Regions from separate parts of the Brachybacterium muris genome, predicted to be linked through region 2. Evidence: predicted binding sites of a transcription regulator. Region 2 holds the regulator's gene; the other holds the start of a gene.
The links. The regulator LexA, encoded in region 2, represses DNA repair genes until DNA is damaged. The targets are predictions, from matches to a motif close to TCGAACANNTGTTCGA.
Positions count from the first base shown of each region.

Region 1: the regulator LexA is predicted to act here: its motif matches at 1,896-1,911, upstream of JOD52_RS16290 (HNH endonuclease signature motif containing protein).

Region 1 covers NZ_JAFBCB010000001.1:3,524,304-3,528,124, forward strand. Annotated here, with positions in the region: gene JOD52_RS16280 (hypothetical protein) at 1-135, shown strand, start outside; gene JOD52_RS16285 (PGAP1-like alpha/beta domain-containing protein) at 132-1,562, shown strand; gene JOD52_RS16290 (HNH endonuclease signature motif containing protein) at 1,956-3,527, shown strand; gene JOD52_RS16295 (hypothetical protein) at 3,676-3,821, shown strand, end outside.
Region 2 covers NZ_JAFBCB010000001.1:859,320-863,140, forward strand. Annotated here, with positions in the region: gene JOD52_RS04000 (helicase C-terminal domain-containing protein) at 1-1,687, shown strand, start outside; gene lexA (transcriptional repressor LexA) at 1,719-2,423, opposite strand; gene JOD52_RS04010 (LysM peptidoglycan-binding domain-containing protein) at 2,594-2,989, shown strand; gene nrdR (transcriptional regulator NrdR) at 3,030-3,557, shown strand; gene JOD52_RS04020 (ATP-binding domain-containing protein) at 3,670-3,821, opposite strand, start outside.

The DNA of each region.
Region 1 (3,821 bases), 2.7 Mb from region 2:
GCCCCCGTCGGCGCGCTCACCGAGATCCTCAAGGCCGACCTGATCGCGGCCATCAACCACGTCACGGCCGACCGGGCGGACAGCGCTGACAACGCTGAGGGTGCCGGGCAGACCACCGAGGGGGATGAGCGATGAGCTTCCAGGGGATGGACCCGGACCAGGTGCGCGACCAGGCCGAGGGGCTCCGCACCGCAGCTGAGCGACTGGGGGAGGTGCTGGACCGGCTCGACGCCGCCACCCACGCCGTGGAATGGCGAGGCCCTGATGCCGATTCGTTCCGCGAGAACTGGCACGTGGTGCGCAGCCAGGGCGAGTCGGTGGTGGTCCCGGGCATTCGGGACCGCTCCGGCGAGCTGGAGCGTCACGCCGAGGAGCAGGACAAGGCCTCCTCCAACGGGGACTCCGGGGGCGGGTTCTGGGACGGCGTGGTTGACTTCTTCAGCGGTGCGGCGGAGAAGATCTCCGACTTCGCCTCCGGGGTGGCCGGGGTGGTGGACTGGGTGGCCGATGAGATCGGGGAGCAGATCGCCGGGTGGCCGGATGACCTGCGGGACTACCCGGGCATCCTGCTGGGCAACCTGCAGGAGTTGGGCAGGTCCACCACCGGCCTGCTCGGGATGGCCGCCGACGCCGTCATGAATGGGGAGTGGCCGCGCCTGACCGAGCTCGGGGTGGGCCTGATCGATGCCGGTCTCGACGGCATCAACACCCTGGTGCACGCGACGACCGGCCTGGACCTCAATCTGGCCGACGACGGGACCGGTTATGCCGACGCCCCTCAGCAGGTGGAACTGGGCGGGCCGGGTGATCCCGGTTACGTCGATCCGCACTCCCTGGCAGACATCATCAACAACACCAATGCCAGTTACGGTGCACCGGAGGACGGGCAGGTGGGGCTGACCGTGGTGCGCGATGCCCAGGGGAACCCCACCGGGGTGATCGCCAACATCCCGGGGACGGAGCAGTGGAGCCCGTTCGCCTCGGACAATCCGATGGACCTCTCGGGCAACGCCGCGCAGGCGGGCCCCAACGGGTGGTCCGCGGGCTCGGAGGCGACGGCCGATGCGATCGCACAGCTCTATTCCGACCTGGACCTCCCCCCGGGCACGCCTCTCATGCTGAACGGTCATTCGCAGGGCGGGATGATCGCCTCGAGCCTCGCTGGGGACCCGGATTTCTCGAATCAGTTCAACGTCACGAATGTGATGACCTACGGTTCTCCCGTGCAGAACTATCCGGTGAACTCCGGGACGGATTATCTGCACATCCAGCACGGGAACGACCTGGTCCCGAAGATAGATGCCGGCGGGCGCGACGTCTTCCTCAATCCCCCTGTGGTCTCGCCCAATGTGACGACGGTGACGGCGGATTCCCCGGGAGGGATCTTCTCGCCGGGCGACAACCACTCCTCCGGGGAGTACCACACCACCGTCACCGAGCAGCTGGCGCAGAACGGCTCGCAGCTGCATCAGTATCAGCACAGCGGATCAGTGGCCGACTTCCTGGTGGGGGACACCGGCTATGCCGATCACTACGTCTCCGACGTGCATCGCAACAACTAGGCCTGCGTCGCGACAGCTGAGGCCTGGGTCGAGACAGCTGAGGCCTGCCTCGCGCCCTGACCCGGCGGTCGCCGGTGGCGCCCTGTCGTCCACAGCCCTTTCGCGTTAGAGCTCGGGACGCAGGGGGCTGCAGTCCCGGGGTGCTCGAGGCTGTCGAGGTTCCTCCCCATGCCACGGCTTTCCACATGTCTCTCCACATCTCGCAGGTAGTAGGGGGTATTGAAGTTCCTCCCCAGAACGCACTTGTGCACATATTCGTCCACATTTCTGTCCCCACTCATGTTCGCTTTCATGCTCCCCGATACGCTTATCCACAGATTCTCGGTGGCCCTTTCGTACGGGCATTCGAAAGAGTAGTCTGGATGTACTGATCGGCTGTGGGGAGGTGGAGGCATGGGTGGGGAACTGTTCACCCCGGTACGGCGCTGGCCCGTGCGCGCACGCTCACCCCTCACGCAGGAGCGGATCATCGACGAGGTGGACGCTCCGTCGGGCGACCCGCAAGCCGCTCTGGCCTGCCGCATGCACGAGCGGATGAAGACCCGCACCCGCCTGTACGCCCGGCAGCTGCGCGACATGGCCACGTTCTTCCACTACGACCCTGATGCCCAGGGCGCACTGGACGAGGCCGACATCTCCGCGATCAAGATCGCCGTGGGCCTTCGCACCTCATCCTTCCGGGCCGGCGCCATGATCCGGGATGCCCACCGCGCCGTCGAGCAGATGCCAGGCACCTTCCACCGCCTGGCCGAGGGGGAACTGCCAGAGGAGTGGCACGTGCACCTGCTGCGCCTGGTGCGGCCGCTGGACGAGGGCCACGTCCAGCACATCGACGAGCACGTGGCCAGCTGGGACCTCGCCTCGATCTCCCGTGATCAGTTTGTGCGCCACCTGCGCCGGTTGGTCGCGATGGTCACCGCACTGGATACCCCGAAACCGCCGTCGGCACTGCGCAGCGTGGACCTCCACCTCGCCGATCCCGAGCTGGGCACGGCCTCCCTCACCATCACCGGCCCGATCCCGGAGATCATGGCCCTCTCACACCGTCTGGACGTGTGCGCCCATGCCGTGCAGAAGGCGCAGCGTGCCGCCCTGCAGGACGAGAACGCAGCGGAGATCCCCTTCGACATCGACGGTGACGTGCTCGAGCGGGGCCGCCCACTGTCGCTGGCGGCGATCCGCTACGCGATCCTCACCCGCTCCGTGCTCGAGACGGGCACCGTGCAGGTGCCGGCCCCACGGTTCAAGCTGTACGTCACGGTCCCGGCGCTGACCCTGCAGGGTCGCTCGGAGATGCCGGGGATGCTGAACGGCCTGGTGCCCGTCCCCGTCGATCAGGCCCGCGCGCTCGCCGGCGGCGAGTCCACCTGGTTCCGGATCCTCACCGATCCGGCGACAGGTGCGTACCTGCCCGCCGCGCCCACCACCTACCGGCCCCCGGCGGCTCTTCTCGAACAGCTCCGGTTCCGGCATCCCACCTGCAACGCCCCGGGCTGCACCAGGCCCACCATCCTCGCCAGCGAGGCCGACCACATCATCGAGTTCAACCACCTCGACCCCAGCGGTGGCGGCCCCACCAGCCTCGAGAACCTTCACCTGCTGTGCTGGCTGCACCACAAGTGGAAGACCCTGGGTCGGCTCGACCCCGTGCGCGACGACGCAGATCTCCACAACAGCTGGCCCTCGGGCATGGACCGCACGCTGTGGACCATCGACGGCAAGATCACCACCACCACGTGGGACGACCGCGACCTGGTCGCCCCGCAGCTCGCCGCCGAGATGAACGAGGAATGGCGCGAGCAACAGGGCCGTCATGGACCCCGGAGGCGCCCCCGCGGTGACACCTCCGCAGCGGGGGACGACGATCCCTCCGGGAACAGGCATGCGAACACCCCGGGTGCTGCGGGGAACGACCTGACCGGGGCTGACGATCCGATCAGCCAGTACGGCGATCCTCCGTTCTGAACTGAACTGAACTGAACTGAGCTGAGCACGGGCCGTGTCGCCCTGCCGGCCCCGCGTCCCGGTGCCCTGACCCCCTGCCGCCCTGATACGCGATGGCCCGGGCGTCGGGGACAATCAGGGGATGGAACCTATGGGACGGAGGATCGCCATGGCAGGACTGCTCGGCACCCTGCTGGCCGCCTGCGGTGTGAACCGCGGGCCCGATGACGCCACTGTCACCGCGGCCCTGCAGCAGGCCGTCGAGGGCAGCGAGCACTACGTCGTCGGCAGCATCCGCTACCTGAGCTCCTTCAG
Region 2 (3,821 bases):
CACCTTCGCCCTGCTGAAGGGCCGCTCGAACTACGTGTGCCGCCACAAGCTCGACGGCGGCTACCCCGTCGACATCGACCCCGGGGCGCTGTTCGCCCAGGCCACCGCGGATCCTTCCCCTGGCGCGAGCGAGCGCCTCGGCGAGCAGGTGCGCCGGCTGCGCGAATGGGCCGAGGAGACCACCACCGGAGACCGCGACTCCCTGGACTCCCCGGTCTCCGACCGTGCCTGGCGCCAGGTGTCGGTGAGCGGCTCCCACTGCCTGGGAGGAAGCTGCCCGATGGTGGACTCCTGCTTCGCCGAGCGCAGCCGGGAACTGGCCCGGGAGGTGGACCTGGTGGTCACCAACCACGCGCTGCTGGCGATCGACGCCTTCGACGGCCACGGCATCATCCCTGAGCACGACGTGGTGGTGTTCGACGAGGCCCACAGCCTCACCGGCTCGGTCACCGCCGCCGTCACCGAGATGCTCACCCCCGCCCTGGTGCGGGGCACCGTGCGGGACCTGCGCGGGCTCGGTGTGGCGGGGACCGCCCTGGACGACGCGGGGGAGGAGCTGCGCGAAGCCCTCGCCCTGGTGCCCGACGGACGGGTGATGGGGGATCTGCCCGAGCAGCTCGCCGACGCCCTCGAGCATCTGCGCACCGAGTCCCGTCAGGCCCACTCCGATGCGAAGGACGCGGGGGACGCGACCGTGTCCGGCACCGCCGGTTCCCGCAAGGCCGTGCGATCTAACCTCCAGCAGATCATTGACGTGTGCGAACGTCTGCTCGACCCCGGCCAGGACGACGTGGTCTCCGTCTCCCACTCGGAGGCCACCGGGCGCTCCAGCATCCAGGTGGCGCCGTTGAGCGTGGCCGGGGCGATGCGCGGTGCCGTGCTGGAGAGCCGTACCGCGATCCTGACCTCTGCCACCCTCGCTCTCGGGGGACGGTTCGAACCGCCCGCAGGGGAGGTGGGCCTGGCCCGCGCGGCGCGGATGGACCCGGACGAGGTGCCGCCGCTGGAGGACCGCGGGGCGTGGGCCGGCCTGGACGTGGGCAGCCCCTTCGACTACCGCCGCCAGGGGATCCTGTACACAGCCCGCCACCTGCCGCCCCCGGGTCGTGAGGGGCCGAGCCGCGAGATGCTGGATCATCTCACCGATCTGGTGGAGGCATCACAGGGTGGGGCGCTGTGCCTGTTCTCCTCCCGTCGGGGAGCCGAACTCGCCGCGGAGCACGTGCGTGCCCGCTTGGACCTGACCATCGGGGTGCAGGGGGAGGACTCGATCTCGAACCTGGTGCGGATCTTCCGCGAGGAGGAGGACTCCTGCCTGTTCGGCACCATCACCCTGTGGCAGGGCGTGGACGTGGTGGGCCGGGCCTGCCGTCTGGTGACGATCGACCGGATCCCGTTCCCGCGGCCGGACGAGCCCTTGGCCTCGGCCCGGCAGGAGCGGATCGCCTCTCGAGGGGGCAACGGGTTCATGTCGGTCTCCGCCCAGCACGCGGCGCTGCTGCTGGCGCAGGGAGCCGGGCGCCTGATCCGCAGCGTGGACGATCGCGGGATGGTCGCGGTTCTGGATGCCCGCCTGGCAACGGCCCGCTACGGCGGGTTCCTCAGGGAGGCCATGCCGCCGCTGTGGCCCACCAGCGACCCCGAGGTTGCCCTGGGCGCGCTGCGGCGCCTCGCCGCGGATCGCTGAGAACCTCGCCTGTTCGGCGGGGACCGGCCCGTCAGACGGCGCGCAGCACCGCCACGACCTTGCCCAGGATCTCGGCATGGTCGCCCAGGATCGGGGCGAAAGCCGGATTGTGGGGCATCAGCCACACGTGCCCGTCGCGCTGGGCGAAGGTCTTCACGGTGGCCTCGCCGTCGATCATCGCCGCGACGATCTCGCCCTTCTGCGCCACGGGCTGCTGGCGCACCACGACCCAGTCGCCGTCGCAGATGGCGGCATCGATCATCGAGTCGCCCACCACCTGCAGCAGGAAGAGGTCACCGTCGCCCACCAGACGGGTGGGCAGCGGGAAGACATCCTCCACCTGCTCCTCGGCGGTGATCGGCACGCCGGCGGCGATGCGACCCACCAGGGGGACGGAGACGGCGTCGGCGACCACGGCGCCCTCGGGATGCAGGGGGGTGGGGGAGTCGTCCTCGCCCGGCATCACCACTTCCATCGCGCGGGGGCGCTTGGGATCGCGGCGAAGGTAGCCCTTGCGCTCCAGCGCCTGCAGCTGGTGGGACACCGAGGATGAGGACGTGAGCCCCACGGCGTCGCCGATCTCCCTCATCGTGGGGGGATATCCGTGGGCGGAGATCGCCGCGGTGATGGTCTCCAGGATGAGGCGCTGGCGCCGGGTCAGGCTCTGCTGCTCCTCGGTCGCGGGGGAGAGCGACGACGCATCGTGCTCCGAGGGACGGCTGGTGCTCGGCGACATCGGGCGGGCCTCCTGGCTTCGTTTGTCAGACCCCTGCGGTGTGGTGGTCCTGTCAGCCAGAGTAGGTGGCACGGAGTCGGATTCCAAACACATGTTCGATGTTTCCACTTGCGTGTCGCCACCTCCCGGTCTACAGTCGCACATAGATTCGATCGAACAGGAGTTCGGACATGCACACCGATACGACCACGGTCCTGCCCTTCCCGCACCGTGATGCCCGCCGGCAGCGCACCGCTGCTCGCTCGGGTGTTCGACTCGAGCTGACCCCGCGGGGTCGCGCTCTCGTCACCACCATCGCCTTCCTGGCGGGTCTGGTGGTCGCTGCGCTCGCCCTGCTCGTCTTCGACGTGCCCGCCGCCCTCGCCGGCTCCGGGCAGGAGCAGCAGATCTCCGTCACCGTCGAAGCGGGGGACACCCTGTGGGAGTACGCCGAGCGCTACGCCCCCGAGGGCGTGAGCGAGCAGGAGTACATCGCTCAGGTGCGCACCATGAACCATCTGCCCACCGGCCGTGTCGCCGCAGGCCAACAGCTCGAGCTGCCCGTGGGGGACGGTGTGGATCGCTGATCCCGTTCACGTGTCCCGGTGCTCCCGGTACTCTTGTTGGGTGCACTGTCCCTTCTGCCGCCATCCCGACTCCCGTGTCGTGGACTCCCGCACGTCCGATGACGGGGCGACGATCCGTCGCCGCCGCCAGTGCCCCGAGTGCGGGCGGCGATTCTCCACGGCGGAGACCGCGTCCCTCTCCGTGCTCAAGCGCTCGGGTGTGAGTGAGCCCTTCAGCAGGGCCAAGGTGATCTCCGGGGTGCGCAAGGCGTGCCAGGGCAGGCCGGTCACCGACGACCAGCTGGCCATGCTCGCGCAGCGGGTCGAGGAGGATATCCGCTCCAGCGGACAGGCCGAGATCGATGCCCACGATGTGGGTCTGGCGATCCTCCAGCCGCTGCAGGAACTGGATCTGGTGGCATACATGCGCTTCGCCAGCGTCTACCAGTCCTTCGACTCCCTGGTCGATTTCGAAGCGGCGATCACGCGCCTGCGCGAGGAGTCCGGTGATGGATCCTCCGACCGTTCCGCCGCCGGCGCGGACGCGGAGTCAGAAGCCGGTGAGCCTGCCGGGAATCCGAACGTCTGAGAAAGTACGAAGCACACCGCGGGAGTGCGTAAGATACACCTCGTGCGCTCACGCAGCGCACCCAGATCAGCGGTCGTGGAGGGGAAGCCACGGCCGCTGATCGCTTTTCCGGCTACGCGACGGTCTGCTCCTTAGGGGCGATCCCGGCCGGCAGGTCGCGGGCGTGCACCACGCCCAGGTGCTGGGTGGGGCGCGTCATCGCCACGTACAGGTCGCCGGCGCCGTGGTCCTCCACCAGTTCGGCGGGCTCCACCACGACCACCG